Regions from separate parts of the Streptomyces sp. NBC_00647 genome, predicted to be linked through region 2. Evidence: riboswitches for the same ligand, from Rfam matches in the RefSeq annotation. Region 2 holds a riboswitch; the other holds the start of a gene.
What was found. A riboswitch is a leader RNA that binds a small molecule or an ion and turns the genes downstream of it on or off. The one in region 2 is predicted to bind thiamine pyrophosphate.
Positions count from the first base shown of each region.

Region 1: another riboswitch for thiamine pyrophosphate. It lies ahead of OG788_RS05420 (purine-cytosine permease family protein); the one in region 2 lies ahead of OG788_RS31870 (thiamine ABC transporter substrate binding subunit).

Region 1 is NZ_CP109040.1:1,222,617-1,230,370, forward strand. It holds gene OG788_RS05410 (hypothetical protein) at 1-410, shown strand, start outside; gene OG788_RS05415 (alpha/beta hydrolase) at 744-1,577, opposite strand; TPP riboswitch at 1,853-1,947, shown strand; gene OG788_RS05420 (purine-cytosine permease family protein) at 1,939-3,339, shown strand; gene thiD (bifunctional hydroxymethylpyrimidine kinase/phosphomethylpyrimidine kinase) at 3,448-4,245, shown strand; gene gndA (NADP-dependent phosphogluconate dehydrogenase) at 4,772-6,214, shown strand; gene OG788_RS05435 (ATP-binding protein) at 6,405-7,571, opposite strand.
Region 2 is NZ_CP109040.1:7,207,562-7,215,315, forward strand. It holds partial or broken gene OG788_RS31855 (Lrp/AsnC family transcriptional regulator) at 1-125, shown strand, start outside; gene OG788_RS31860 (VOC family protein) at 192-542, opposite strand; gene rlmN (23S rRNA (adenine(2503)-C(2))-methyltransferase RlmN) at 844-1,950, shown strand; TPP riboswitch at 1,991-2,096, shown strand; gene OG788_RS31870 (thiamine ABC transporter substrate binding subunit) at 2,172-3,260, shown strand; gene OG788_RS31875 (ABC transporter permease) at 3,236-4,939, shown strand; gene OG788_RS31880 (ABC transporter ATP-binding protein) at 4,940-5,962, shown strand; gene OG788_RS31885 (LAETG motif-containing sortase-dependent surface protein) at 6,112-6,768, opposite strand; gene OG788_RS31890 (LOG family protein) at 6,958-7,754, opposite strand, start outside.

The DNA of each region.
Region 1 (7,754 bases), 6.0 Mb from region 2:
AGCTCGAGAAGGCCCTGGGCTCCGTCACCGACGCGCTCGGTTCGACGATGACCATCGTCTCGCTCTCCTCGTACGAGGGGGACGGCGCGAAGGAGACCATGTCGTCGGTCTCCGAGGCGATCGAGGGCTGTGGCGGCGGGTTCACCGCCACAGGCAAGGACGGGCCGCAGAAGTTCTCGAAGGTCGCGGGGGAGAAGGCCTCCGGGAACGGTGACGAGTCGGTGGCGTTCGCAACGACCGCTGACGCGGAGGGATCCCCGCTGACCGTGCACGCCGAGGTCGCGCGTCACGGCAACACCGTCGCGACGTACTACTCGCTCAGCCTCGCGGCCCTGGCCGGCGACGGCAAGGCGGCTGCCTACAGCGTGCCGGCCGCGCTCATCGAGGCGCAGACGGCCAAGCTCGGCTGACCCGGAGCCCGGTGGGAGAGCGGGCACGGTCGACCCGACCACCCGCCCTTCCGCCGGGCCCCGCGGCGACCCTCGCACCGCACCTCGCGCCGCCCACCCCCGGGCCGCCTCGTGCCTCCGCCGGTGCTCCCCCGCGCCGCCCTCGGCCGGGCTCCGGCGGGAGCCCCACGGCCGGCGGATGCCCCCACCCGACGGCCGCCTTCGCTGCTCGCGGCCCCGCCCGGTGAAGTCACCCACGGACCGTCCAACGCGGTTGCGGCGCGCCGCCGTTCACGCTCCCGGCTACGCCGGGCAGTGCCCGTCGGACGATGTCATCCGTACCGTCGGGCGACGTCAGGTGGTGCCGGAGGGAGTGCCGGGGTGCGCGATCCGCGCGGCGAAGGCGGCGATGTCGGCGACCACGCGTTCGGGCTCTTCCCAGTGGACGACATGGCCGGTGCCCTCGTAGGCGAGGAAGTCGGCGCCGTGCACGGCGTTCAGGATGGTCTGCTGGTCCTCGCGGGGCAGATACTCGTCCTGGTCGCCCCAGATGACGAGCGTGGGCACCAGGATGCCCGCGAGGGTCGCGCCCAGATCGGCGTCGAGGAGTCCGCCCACGGTCTCCTTCCAGACGTACGCGGGGAGTTTGAGGCTCTCCTCGACCATGGTCTCGATGAACCCGCGGGCGATCGGGCGGGCCGCCGTGCCCGCCATGAAGTCCTCGACGAACGCGCGGGGTACGGGATCGGCGAGGCCTTCCGCCGCCTCCCGCGTCTCGGCCGCCGCCGGCTTGTCCGCCAGGGTTCCGGGGACGCCGAGCAGAACCAGGCCGGCGATGCGGTCGGGGTGGCTGCCGGCGACGATCCGGGCCGGTACGCCACCGCTGGACGCCCCGACCAGAATCGTGCGAGGGATGTCGGCCGCGTCGAGGAAGGCCACCAGGTCGGCGGCGAAATCGTCGGGAGTGTAGCCCTCGGGAGGCCGGTCCGCATCGCCGTGTCCGCGCTGTGTGGGCGCGTAGCCGTGCAGGGATGCCGGAAGGCGCCTCAGGAGGGGCTCGAAGGACCACCAGGAGTCGGCCAGACCGTGCACGAAGACGACCGGTGTACCGCTGGGATAACCGGCTTCGGCGTACGGGAGGGTGAGCCCTTCCCGCACCTGCGCGGACTTCAGGGAGATCACGGTCACGGCACCCTGCCTCCTTCCGCCCGGCCACCGGGTCCGGGAACCCGGGAGCGGAGAGCGAGCGGCGATCACTTCCGACAGTACCGAGGGGCGGCACGCACCGCGCTGCGGGAAGGTGCGGCCGGGCCACCCGGATGAATCGGATGTGTTCGGTCGCGTCCTGCTCCAGGTGGGTGGCGCGAAGGGCCGAGGGGGTGGCTCCCCTGCGGGGATCCGTGTCCCGGGGCCGGCGCCTCCGCCGTACACAGGAGCGGGGGGATGAGGTTACTGTGTCCGTCGTACCGGACACGGGGTGCCCCCTCCGGGGGCTGAGATCACACCCGTCGAACCTGAACCAGTTCGTACTGGCGGAGGGATGTCTTCCATGCCATTGGCGCATGTTTCCGACGGGCTGCCCGTCGACAGCCGGCCCGCCGTCTTCGACGGACGGATGCCTGCCGCACCCGGGGACCTGCGGGTGGAGGGGCACGGCATCGAGCCGGTCCCGGAGAACAACCGCTACGGCGGGGCCGGGCGCCTGTTCACCGTGTGGTTCGCCCCGAACCTGACGATGACGGGCGTGTTCACCGGCACCATCGGCATCGCGCTCGGCCTGGACTTCACCGCCGCCCTCGCGGCGGTCGTCCTGGGTACCGTGCTCGGCGCGCTGCCCACCGCCTACCTCAGCACCTGGGGCGGCCTCACCGGCACCGGCCAACTTCCCCTCGCACGGCTCGCGTTCGGCCGGGCGGTGGTGCTGCCCGGGATGCTCCAGTGGCTGTCCTCGGTCGCCTGGGACGCGCTGATCGGCCTGTTCGGCGGGGACGCGCTGGCCCGGCTGTGCGGCTGGCCGTTCTGGCTCGGCGTGCTGGTCATGATGGTTGCCCAGGGGGCCCTGGGTGTCCTCGGCTACGAAGCGATCCACCGCCTCCAGATCGTCATGACGTTCGTGCTCGCCGCCGCCTTCGCGGTGATCGCCTGGCGCATGCTCGACGGCGTCCACCCCGCCGCGACGGGAGCCGCCACCGGAGCCGACCGCGCGGGCGCGTTCGTCCTGACCAGCACCATCGCGCTCAGCCTCTCGCTGTCCTGGGCGCCGTACGCCAGTGACTTCAGCCGCTATCTGCCGCGTGCCACCTCCCGTCCGCGGATGTTCTGGTACACCCTGCTCGGCCTCGTGGTGTCCTTCGTGGCTGTTCAGGTACTCGGGCTGTGGGGCGCGTCCGTGCTGACCGACCAGACGGCGGCGGGCGTCGACGTGTTGCTGGGCGGCGGGGCGGCGGGCGCGTTCGGGCTGCTGGCCGTGGCGCTGGCGGCGGTGTGCAGCAACGCGATGAACGACTACAGCGGTTCGCTGGCCCTGCAGACCCTGGGCGTGCGGATACCGCGTCCGGTGGCCGCCGCGCTGGCCGCCGGGCTCGGCTTCCCCCTGGTGCTGTGGATGCACGCTGCCGACACCACGGCCCGCTTCCAGAACGTGCTGCTGTTCGTGGGCTATTGGATCCCCGGGTTCGTCGCGATCGTCGTCGTCGACTGGATCGCCCGCGGGCGGGAGCGCGGCGGCGCCCCGGTGGACCTCGCCGTCGAGACCGCCCGCCCGCGCTCCGGACGGGTGTCACTGGTCGCCTTCGTCGGGGCGTTCGGCGCGGCCGTGCCGTTCATGGACACCAGCCTGTACGTCGGTCCCGTCGCCGACGCGCTGCACGGCGCCGACCTCTCCTACTACGTGGCGTTCCTCGTCGCCCTCGCCCTCTACGCCCCGCTGCGGCTGCGCCGCCGCGCCTAGGAACCGTCGGACAGGCCTTTCCGACGGGCCTGTCCGACGCGCCCGTTCGTCGCTCCGCCGGCCGGAAGGGACTCGCGCCCGAAGCCGAATCCGAGAGGAACATCTCGTATGACCACGCCGCCCCGCGTCCTGACCATCGCCGGATCCGACTCCGGCGGAGGCGCCGGCATCCAGGCCGACCTGAAGACGATGCTGGCGCTGGGCGCCCATGGGATGAGCGTGCTCACCGCGGTGACGGCGCAGAACTCCGTGGGTGTGCAGGGTGCTTGGGAACTGTCCGAGGAGGCGGTGCGCGCCCAGTACCGCAGCGTCGTCGACGACATCGGCGTCCAGGCCGTGAAGACCGGAATGCTGTCGTCGCCCGGACTCGTCACCACGGTCGCCACGTTGCTGTCCGACCTGGCCGCCCCGGTGGTCGTGGACCCGGTGAGCGTCTCCAAGCACGGGGACCGGCTGCTGGCCGACGACGCGCTGGACGCCGTACGGACCCGGTTGCTGCCGCGGGCGACGGTGGCCACCCCGAATCTCGACGAGGTCGCCCAACTCACCGGGGTGAAGGTGAAGGACGAGGAGGGCATGCGCAGGGCCGCCGACCGGATGCTCGCCTACGGTCCCCGGTGGGTGCTGGTGAAGGGCGGTCATCTGCCGGGACAGGCCGTCGATCTGCTCACCGACGGAACGGCGGAGCACTGGCTGCGGGCCCCGCGCCACGACAACCGCCACACGCACGGCACCGGGTGCACGCTCGCCTCGGCCGTCGCGGTGGGCCTGGCCGAGGGCCTGTCGGTGCCGGACGCCGTTCGGCGGGCCAAGGAGTACGTGACCGCCGCCATCGAGGCAGGGTTCGCGCTCGGCGCCGGTATCGGGCCGGTGGACCACGGGTGGCGCCTGCGCCGCAGCGTCTGAGTCCGGGCGCTTTCCCGCCGGCGCGGCACCCGTCTCGTCCGGCGCCTTCCCGACGGCGCGCAATGTCTGGGTCCGGTCGCTCTCCGGCGCGCCTGGGCCGGTCGCTCTCCGGCGCGCGGAGCGGCCGAGGCAGTTCCCTGCCCTGGGTCCGGATCGGCAGGTGCGAGTGCCGTCCCGAACACCGGAGCAGTCGGGTCCGGGTGCCATCCAGAAGACCGGAAAGGTCGGGCCCGGGTTTCGTCCAGAACACCGGAGCGGTCGAGTCCGGATACCGCCCGAAAGACCGGAACGGTCGGGTCCTGGTGCCACCCGAAAGCCCGGAACGGCCGGGTCCGGGTGCCACCCGGAAGACCGGAGCGGTCGGGTCCGGGTGCCGCCCGGAGAACCGAGCGCCCGCTGCGCCGCACCACCTGCCTCCGACGGTGAACACCCCGCCCCCTGTCGTGCGTACTGATCGGCACAGCGACAGTCGTCTGCTCGCCCGTCAGGTACGCGGGGAGGCAGATCCGGATCCAAGGAGCACACCATGAAGGCGACCGCGCAGATCGGCGTCACAGGGCTCGCGGTGATGGGCCGCAATCTGGCCCGCAACTTCGCCCGGAACGGCTACACCGTCGCCGTCCACAACCGCACCCCCGCTCGCACCAAGGCACTCGTCGAGGAGTTCGGGCATGAGGGCGCCTTCGTGGCGGCCGAGTCGGCCGAGGAGTTCGTGGCGGCGCTGGAGCGCCCCCGCCGCCTGATGATCATGGTGCAGGCGGGTGCGGCCACCGACGCCGTCATCGAGGAGTTCGCGCCGCTGCTGGAGACCGGCGACATGATCATCGACGGCGGCAACGCCCACTTCACCGACACCCGGCGTCGTGAACAGTCGCTGCGCGAGCGCGGCATCCACTTCGTCGGCGCGGGTGTGTCCGGCGGCGAGGAGGGCGCCCTGCACGGGCCGAGCATCATGCCCGGCGGCTCCCCGGAGTCGTACGCCTCGCTCGGCCCGATGTTCGAGTCGATCAGCGCCAAGGTGGACGGCGAGCCCTGTGCCACGCACATCGGCACGGACGGTGCCGGGCACTTCGTCAAGATGGTGCACAACGGCATCGAGTACGCCGACATGCAGCTGATCGGCGAGGCCTACGACCTGCTCCGCCGCGTCGGCGGCTACACGCCGGCGCAGATCGCGGAGATCTTCCGGCGCTGGAACAAGGGCCGTCTCGACTCGTACCTGATCGAGATCACCGCCGAGGTCCTCGCGCACACGGACGCCGCGACCGGGGAGCCGTTCGTGGACGTCGTGGTCGACGCCGCCGGACAGAAGGGCACCGGCCGCTGGACCGTGCAGACCGCCCTCGATCTCGGCTCCCCGGTCACCGCCATCGCGCAGGCGACCTTCGCCCGCGCCGCCTCCAGCCAGGCCGGACTGCGCGCCGCCTACCAAGGCCTGCCCGGCGGCACCCACTGGGACCTGTCGGGAACGGAGGCCGAGCGGTTCACCAGCCAGGTCGAACACGCCCTGTACGCATCGAAGTTGATCGCGTACGACCAGGGCTGGAAGATGATCCTGGACGCCGCCGCCGAGTACGGCTGGGACATCGACCTCGGCGAGGTGGCGAAGATCTGGCGCGGCGGCTGCATCGTCCGCGCGGCGTTCCTCGACCGCATCCGCGCCGCGTACGCCGTCGATCCCGGCCTGATCAGCCTGCTCTCGGACGCCGGGTTCGCGACCGAGATCAAGGACGCCCAGGTCCCGTGGCGCGAGGTCATCTCCACGGCCACCCGCCGAGGCGTCCCGGTGCCCGCCTTCTCCGCGGCCCTGTCGTACTACGACACCCTGCGCGCCGACCGTCTGCCGGCCGCCCTCACCCAGGGCCAGCGCGACTTCTTCGGCGCCCACACCTACCGGCGCACCGACCGTCAGGGCAGCTTCCACACGCTGTGGGGCGAGGCCGCCCGGAGTGAGACCGAGGTCCTGTGACCTCCGCCCGGCGATGAGCCGGTGAGGGGCGGGCCGGACATCCGCGGCGACGGATGTCCGGCCCGCCCCACGTGAACGCAGACGCGGAGACACAGCACGTCGGCAGGCCGGGAGGAGGTCCTCGGCCCTGTCGGCGCGCACACGGTCGCGAGCAACCGGTCGGGGCCCGGCGGGTGATCCGTCGAGGCCCTCAGTTCCGGCCGGTGCCCTGGCACATCCGGCCGATGATGGCCGCGCCCTGGTCCGGGTGTCCCTTGAGCCAGGCGCCGAGGTGTTCCCGGACGGCGTCGGCGACGCAGAAGCGCACGGTGTCACCGACGAGCCGGCCACGCGTGGCGCCCCGGAACTCGGGACGGTCCAACTTGACGGACACGACCGCTGTCAGGCCCTGGCCGATCCGGTCGGCGTCGAGGTCGGGGTCCGCCGCCGCCCGTTGCCTCATCTCGCGTGCGTACGCGTTGACCGCGGCTGTCATCCCCCGGCGGAAGCCCGCCACGTGCGCGCCGCCTTCGGGGGTGGGCAGGCTGTTGGCGAAGCCCCGGACACCCTCCTGACGGGATTCGCTCCACTGGAGGGCCACCTCCACCGTCCCCTCCATCCGTGGGTCCTCCCGTTCGAAGGCGATGACGTCCGGGTGAACGGGCACCCCCGCCCGCGCGCCGTGGAAGGCGACAAGGTCCCGTGCTCCGCCCGGATACCGGAACCGCTCCGACCGGGGCCCGCCCGGCGAGCGCTCGTCACGGAGCGAGATGTCCAAGCCCCCGTGCAGATGGGCCAGTTCCCTGAAGCGCTGGGCCAGTACGTCGAACGAGCACTCCGTCGTCTCGAAGATCTCGGGGTCGGGCCAGAAGACGATGGTGGTCCCGCTTCCGGCCGCCGGCCCGGTGTCGGTGGGCGGGGTGGGTGAGACACCGCGTGTGTACTCCTGCACCCAGCGGACGCCCGCGCGCCGCACCTCGACCGTCAGGCGGCTCGAGAGGGCGTTGGTGACACAAGGCCCCATACCGAAGGCGCTCATGGCCGCGTTGTGACGGCCACCGAGGTCCGTCCAGGCGAACGGACGGGTCAGCAGGGCTTCGAGCCCGGCACTGCCGTCGTCCGCGTCGGCCTCGACCGGGATGCCCGGGCCGTCGTCGGCGACCCGCACGCCGCCGTCGGACGTGAGCGCGATGTCGACGGCGCCGGCGCGGCCCGCCAGGACCTCGTTCACCGCCCGTCCGGCGACCTCGAACACCACCTGATGCAGGCCGCGTACACCGGTCGAGCCGACGTACATTCCGGGCCGGTTCCGGATGGCCTCCAGCCCCTCCAGCACCTGGATGTGGGAAGCGTCGTACTGGCCGGCTTCCTCATGCATGCGGTCCCCCTCCGAGCGTGTCCGGCAGTGCCCCCAGATTACGCAAATACTCGAAAAACACCAGGTCAGAGCCCCTTCACCGAAGGTCCGTACGGGCAGGTACCGACCTGCGCGGAGGTCGTCGACCCGGGGGGCCGGAACCGCGGTGACAGCGCGGCCGGGGGCCCGTCGAGACCGCGCACA
Region 2 (7,754 bases):
ACCTGGTCGCTTACCAGCAGCTCTACGACCAGCAGCTGGCCAGGCTGCCCGGCGTCCAGCGACTGACCTCCACCCTTGTCATGAAGAACGTCATCGACGACCGCCCTCTGCCTGAGCTGCAGTGATGAGCCGCCGCCGGGAGACGGGGCGCTCCGCTGGGATTCGGCACGCTGAGCCAAGTGCTGTGGGGGTCACAGGCTGTGGGCGATGGGGTGCAGTGGTTCGTACAGCGGGAGTTCGGCGCCGCTGGGGAGCCGGATCGCAGTCAGTCTGCCCCAGCGCTGTTCGCTGACCGGGCGGGTGATCTCGACGCCCTGTGCGCGGAACTCGCCGAGCTGGGCATCAAGGTCGTCGCACATCAGGAAGAACTCGTGCTGGGGCGGCCCGTCGGTCGGGTGCACGGCCACCTCGGCCGGGGGCAGCTTGAAGATGAGCCAGCCGCCGCCCGCGTCGACGCCGGGAAAGTCGAGGACGTCACGGAGGAAGGCGCGGTCCGCCTCGGCGTCCTGGCTGTAGAGGATGACATGTGCACCGCTGATCATGGCTGGCTCCTGCCCCGTCGACGTGCTCGCGGTCCTGTCCTCGGCATCCTGGCACGCCCAGGTCCAGGAAGACCTTCGGCTGCGTTCGACGACACGACGACTGAGGTGCATGGCAGCGGACATCGTCGTGGCGGGGCGGGGCCGGTAGATCGGCCGGGGCGGTCACCCGGGTTCGCAGTCGGCCGGCGCGGTGACCGGTGAGCGGCGGCGGGAACGGCCACGGACCCGCACGATCGGCGTGACCGCCCCCACCCCACTGTGGCCTGGGCCGGTGGTATTGATCTGCGACACTGGAAGGGTTATGCCGAAGCCCGGAGAACTCACCTTTGTCGCGCCGCGCGGAGCCAAGAAGCCGCCGCGGCACCTTGCCGATCTCACGCCTGCCGAGCGCAAAGAGGCGGTTGCCGCGATCGGTGAGAAGCCGTTTCGCGCCAAGCAGCTCTCGCAGCACTACTTCGCCCGGTACGCGCACGACCCCGCCGAGTGGACGGACATCCCGGCCGCCTCGCGCGGCAAGCTCCAGGAGGCGCTGCTTCCCGAGCTGATGACGGTCGTACGGCATCTGTCGACCGACCAGGACACCACGCGCAAGACCCTGTGGCGGCTCTTCGACGGCACGCTCGTCGAGTCCGTGCTGATGCGTTACCCGGACCGGGTGACCATGTGCATCAGCTCGCAGGCGGGCTGTGGAATGAACTGCCCGTTCTGCGCCACCGGGCAGGCCGGCCTCGACCGGAACCTGTCGACCGGCGAGATCGTGCACCAGATCGTCGACGGTATGCGGGCGCTGCGCGACGGCGAGATCCCCGGGGGTCCCGCGCGGCTGAGCAACATCGTCTTCATGGGCATGGGTGAGCCGCTCGCCAACTACAAGCGTGTGGTCGGGGCGATCCGGGCCCTCACCGACCCCGAGCCGGACGGGCTCGGGCTCTCGCAGCGCGGTATCACCGTGTCGACGGTCGGGCTGGTCCCCGCCATCAACCGGTTCTCCGACGAGGGCTTCAAGTGCCGGCTCGCGATCTCCCTGCATGCCCCGGACGACGAGCTGCGCGACACCCTCGTCCCCGTGAACACGCGGTGGAAGGTGCGCGAGGTGCTGGACGCCGGATGGGAGTACGCGGACAGGTCCGGGCGGCGCCTGTCCATCGAGTACGCGATGATCCGCGACATCAACGATCAGGCGTGGCGTGGTGACCGGCTCGGGCGGATGCTCAAGGGCAGGCCCGTGCATGTCAACCTCATCCCGCTGAACCCGACCCCGGGTTCGAAGTGGACCGCCTCGCGGCCCGAGGACGAGAAGGCGTTCGTCGAGGCGATCGCCGCCCATGGCGTGACGGTGACCGTCCGGGACACCCGTGGCCAGGAGATCGACGGAGCGTGTGGTCAGCTCGCCGCGACCGAGCGGTAGTCTGAGCCGCGTCAGTATCTCTTCGTATTCCGACATCTTCATATTCCGACAGGGGAGCGCCACAGCGCTGAGAGTGCGGGACAGCCCGCAGACCCTCTGAACCTTGCCCAGGTCATTCTGGGTAGGAAGTTCGGTCGTTACTCAAGCTGTTGCGCCCTGCCCGGGACCGTCAGAGGCCCTGGGCAGGGCCGCGTCTCTTCCTGGTCACCCAGGAGGAATCAGTGAGCATCACCAACAGGCGGTTCGCGGCCCTGGCCGTCGGGCTCGGCCTCGTCACGCTGCCGGCACTGTCCGCGTGCGACTCGTCCGACGCCGCAGGCTCGGGCGAACCGAAGACGATCACGCTCGTCAGCCACGACTCGTTCGTCGTGTCGAAGAGCGTGCTCAAGGACTTCGAGAAGCAGTCCGGGTACAAGGTCCGGGTCCTCAAGGACGGCGACGCCGGGCAGGCCGTCAACAAGGCCATCCTGACCAAGGACAACCCGCAGGGCGACGTCTTCTTCGGCGTCGACAACACCCTGCTCTCCCGCGCGCTCGACAACGGGCTGTTCCAGCCGTACGTGGCCAAGGGCGCGGATCTGGTCCTGCCCGAGTACCGGACCGACCAGGACAAGCACCGGGTCACGCCCATCGACTCGGGCGACATCTGCGTCAACTACGACAAGGCGTACTTCAGCGAGCACAAGCTGAAGCCGCCGCAGTCCTTCGACGACCTGGTCAAGCCCGCGTACAAGGACCTCCTCGTCACCGAGAACGCCTCCACGTCCTCGCCCGGCCTCGGCTTCCTGCTCGGGTCCGCCGCGCACTACGGCGACAAGGGCTGGGAGGGCTACTGGAAGAAGCTCAAGGCCAACGGCGTGAAGGTCGTGGACGGCTGGGAGCAGGCCTACAACGAGGAGTTCTCGGGGTCCGCCGGCGGCAAGAAGGCCAAGGGCGACCGGCCGCTCGTCGTCTCGTACGCCTCCTCGCCGCCCGCCGAGGTCATCTACGCCGACCCGAAGCCCACCACCGCTCCGACCGGTGTCGCGACCGGCACCTGCTTCCGGCAGGTCGAGTACGCGGGTCTGCTCAGCAACGCCGAGAACGCCAAGGGCGGCAAGGCGCTCCTCGACTTCATGCTCACCAAGGAGTTCCAGGACGACATGCCGCTCAACATGTTCGTCTACCCGGTGCGCGAGGCCGCGCAGGTGCCGCCGGAGTTCACGCAGTACGGTCCGCCGGCCAAGGACCCCGAGACCCTGGCCCCCGAGAAGATCGCCGCCGAACGCGACCAGTGGGTCAAGTCGTGGACCTCGCTCGTACTGAAGTAGCCGAGGGAGCGGGCCGAGCCGACGGGACCGGCGGAGCTCCGCGAAAGGCCCGTGGGCGGAACGCGGCGCGGCTCGGCCTGATGGCCCTGCCCGTCGCGTTCTTCGCCGTCTTCTTCGCCTACCCCGTCATCGCGATCGTCTCGCGCGGGCTCCACACGGACGGCGGCTGGCAGCTGGACCGGATCTGGGAGGTGCCGGCCCAGTCCGACATCCGGCACGTGCTGTGGTTCACCACCTGGCAGGCGCTCGCTTCGACGGTGCTCACGCTGCTGGTGGCGCTCCCCGGCGCGTATGTCTTCGCGCGCTTCGATTTCCGGGGCAAGCAGATCCTCCGGGCCGTGGTGACCGTGCCCTTCGTGCTGCCCACCGTGGTCGTCGGCACGGCGTTCCTCGCGCTGGTCGGCCGCGGCGGGCTGCTCGACGAGCTGTGGGGCGTGCGCCTCGACACCACGGTGTGGGCGATCCTGCTCGCGCACGTCTTCTTCAACTACGCGGTCGTCGTACGGACCGTCGGCGGACTCTGGTCGCAGCTCGACCCGCGCCAGGAGGAGGCCGCGCGCGTGCTCGGCGCCTCGCGCTTCGCGGCGTGGCGCAGGGTGGCGCTGCCGGCGCTCGGGCCGGCCGTCGCCGCGGCGGCCCTCATGGTCTTCCTCTTCACCTTCACCTCGTTCGGTGTGGTGCAGATCCTCGGCGGCCCCACCTTCTCGACCCTCGAGGTCGAGATCTACCGGCAGACCTCCGAGATCTTCGACCTCACGACGGCGGCGGTGCTGACGATCGTCCAGTTCGTGGCGGTGGGCGCGATCCTCGCCGTACACGCCGCGACCGTACGCCGACGGGAGACCGCCCTGCGTCTGGTGGCCCCGGAGACGACCGCGCGCCGGCCGCGCGGGGCCGGGCAGTGGGCGCTGCTCGCGGGGGTGCTGGCGAGCATCGGCGTCCTCCTCGTGCTGCCGCTCGCGGTCCTCGTCCAGCGCTCCCTCGACGCCCCGGGATTCGGTTACTACCGGGCGCTGGCCGACGACGACGGAGGCGTCTTCCTCGTCGCCCCGATCGAGGCGATCGGCAACTCGCTGGAGTACGCGCTCGCCGCCACCGCCATCGCCGTGCTGATCGGCGGTCTGGCGGCGGCGGCCCTCACCCGGCGCGCGGGCCGGCTGATGCGGGGCTTCGACGCCCTGCTGATGCTGCCGCTCGGTGTTTCCGCGGTGACCGTGGGCTTCGGGTTCCTGATCGCCCTGGACGAGCCGCCCCTCGACCTGCGCGCGAGCTGGATCCTGGTGCCGCTGGCGCAGGCGCTGGTGGGTGTCCCCTTCGTCGTACGGACGATGCTGCCCGTGCTGCGCGCGGTGGACGGGCGGCTGCGGGAGGCCGCGGCCGTGCTCGGGGCCTCGCCGTGGCGGGTGTGGCGCGAGGTCGATCTGCCGATGGTGCGGCGGGCGCTGTTGATCGCGGCCGGATTCGCCTTCGCCGTCTCCCTCGGGGAGTTCGGGGCGACGGTCTTCATCGCACGGCCCGACAACCCCACGCTGCCGGTCGCCGTGGCCCGGCTGCTCGGACGGGCGGGCGATCTCAACTACGGCCAGGCGATGGCCCTTTCGACGATTCTGATGGTGGTGTGCGCGGTGGCGCTGCTGTTGTTGGAGCGGATGCGGACCGACCGGACCGGGGAGTTCTAGATGCTGCTGAGCCTGCAGGGCGCGACCGTACGCTTCGGTGGCCGGGCCGTGCTCGACGCCGTCGACCTCGATGTCGCCGAGCACGAGATCGTGTGCGTGCTCGGGCCGAGCGGCAGCGGCAAGTCCACGCTGCTGCGGACGGTGGCCGGACTGCAGGCCCTGGACGCGGGCCACGTGCTGCTGGACGGACAGGACCAGGCGGGCGTTCCCGCGCACAAGCGGGGCGTCGGCCTGATGTTCCAGGACCATCAGCTCTTCCCGCAGCGGGACGTGGGCGGCAACGTGGCCTTCGGGCTGCGGATGCGCGGCACGTCGAGAAGCGGACAGACGGCCCGGGTGGGGGAGTTGCTGGACCTGGTCGGACTGCCCGGAGCCCGCGACCGCGCCGTCGCCTCCCTCTCCGGGGGCGAGCAGCAGCGCGTCGCGCTGGCCCGCGCCCTGGCGCCCCGCCCCCGCCTGCTGATGCTCGACGAACCGCTCGGGCAGTTGGACCGCTCGCTGCGCGAACGGCTTGTCGTCGAACTCCGCGGCCTCTTCGGCGAGTTGGGGACCACGGTGCTCGCCGTCACCCACGACCAGGGCGAGGCCTTCGCGCTCGCCGACCGGGTCGTGGTGATGCGCGACGGGCGGATCGCCCAGTCCGGTACGCCACTTGAGGTCTGGCAGCGTCCCGCGGACGCGTTCGTGGCCCGCTTCCTCGGCTTCGACAACGTGGTCGAGGCGACGGTGAGCGCGGCGGCCGCCGACACCCCGTGGGGCAAGGTCCCGGTGCCCGAGGGTGCCCCCCAGGGACCGGGCACGCTCCTCGTACGGCCCGCCGGTGTACGGCTCGTGGCCCCGGCGGACGGGCTGCGCTGCACGGTCGCCGCACGCACCTTCCGGGGCACCCACGTCGCCGTACAGCTCCAGCCGCGGGACGCGCCCCGGCTGGAGGCGGCATGCGCGCTGCGGGACGCTCCGGAGCCCGGGGACGTGGTCGGGGTGGAGTTCGACGCCGCCGAGATCGTCGTGCTCGGGCCGTAGTACGCCGGGATCGTCGTGCCCGGGAGAGAGGCGCGGGGCAGAGGGCGGTCGGCCGTCCGGCCGGAGGCGCTGTCCGGCCGCTGTGCCCGGACAGCCGTGTGGCCCGCCCCCGTTGAGGAGGCGGGCCACACGGTCGTACGGGATACGGGTCAGCCGGCCTTCGAGGCGCCGCGGCGGCGCATGCCGAAGAAGACCGCTCCGCCACCGACGACGACGAGCGCACCGGCGATACCGGCGATCATCGGGGTGTTGGAGTCCGCGCCGGTCTCGGCGAGGTTGGACTCACCGGCCGCCGCGGACGGCTGGTTGTCACCCGGCGTCGCCGGGGCAGCGCTGCTCTCCGAGTCCGACGGGGTCGCCGAGTCGGACGGCGTCTCCGAGCCGGAGGGGGTCTCCGACGGCTCCGGGCTGTCCGAAGGCGACGGGGACTCCGACTTCGTGGTGCAGGCCTCGGACGGCGCCGTCGTGATAGGCGAGACGTCCGCGTCGACGAGCTTGGGAACCGTGATGTGGACCCGGTACTTGGCTCCGGGAGCCCAGTCCTCCGAGAACGTGACGGTGGCACCCTCGCGGCTGCCGGTGACCGTCTTGGAGCCGACCTGCCGCTCGTCGGCGCCGTTCGACTCGAGGTAGACCGTGACGGTGGCTTCCTTGGCGGAGGCGTCCGTGTCGGTCACGGTGATGATGCCCTTCCCGTCGTCGCAGGAAGCGGCGGCCGAGAAGTCACGGATGTTGCAAGCGAGCGCGTTGCCGGCGATGCCGAGCGTGAGCGCGGCGGAGGCGGAAGCAACGCCGAGGATTCGCACGGTACGTGCGGTGCGTCGAGATATGGACACGATTGCCCTTCACAGGTTGCGCAACTGCGGGGGGTGTCGGGGGATTTGCTGCGATTCATTCCGTGGCAACAGCACCCCCAGGAGTTTCACAGGTTTATAAGCGCCACCTAAGTGCTGTCAATGCATATGCCCTGCCTCGCCGTTGGCTTTGCCGAGTCATTAACCGCCGAGGTGTTTGAGTGCTTCCGGAGCGTCATCAACACGGTCGACGAGCGCGATCCGCGACTCCATCGCACGCTCCCGCGCCAACGCCCTGAGCAGCGGCCAGGCCGGATACCTCTCGGTCCAGTGCGCACGGTCCACCAGGACCATGGGGGTGGGCTCGCCCCTCGACCCGTAGTAGTTCGGGGTCGCGTTGTCGAAGATCTCCTGTACGGTCCCGGCGGCGCCCGGCAAGAAGACGACCCCCGCGTTCGAGCGAGCCAGCAGCCCGTCCTCGCGGGTCGCGTTGGCGAAGTACTTCGCCATGTGCGCGGCGAAGGCGTTCGGCGGCTCGTGCCCGTAGAACCAGGTGGGGATGCCGACCGAGGGGCCACCCGACGGCCAGCGCTCCCGCACCTCGAACGCGGCGCGCGCCCAGTCGGTGATGGACGGGGTGAACGAGGGGACGGCCGCCAGGACGTGCAGCGCCTCGTCGAGCATGCCGTCGTCGAAGGGAGCCGCGTACGCGCCGAGGTTCGCCGCCTCCATGGCGCCCGGACCGCCGCCGGTGGCGACCGTCAGGCCGGAGCGCGCGAGCTCCCGGCCGAGCCGCGCGGCCCCCGCGTACGCCTCCGTGCCCCGTGCCATCGCATGGCCGCCCATCACGCCGACCACCCGTGCGCCGACGAGGAGTTCGTCGAGGGCGTCCGACACGGAGTCGTCGTGCACCGCGCGCACCATCGAGGCGAAGATGTCGCCGTCGGCCTTGGTCTGCTGGAACCAGGCGTACGCACGGGCGTCGGGTGTCGCCTCGT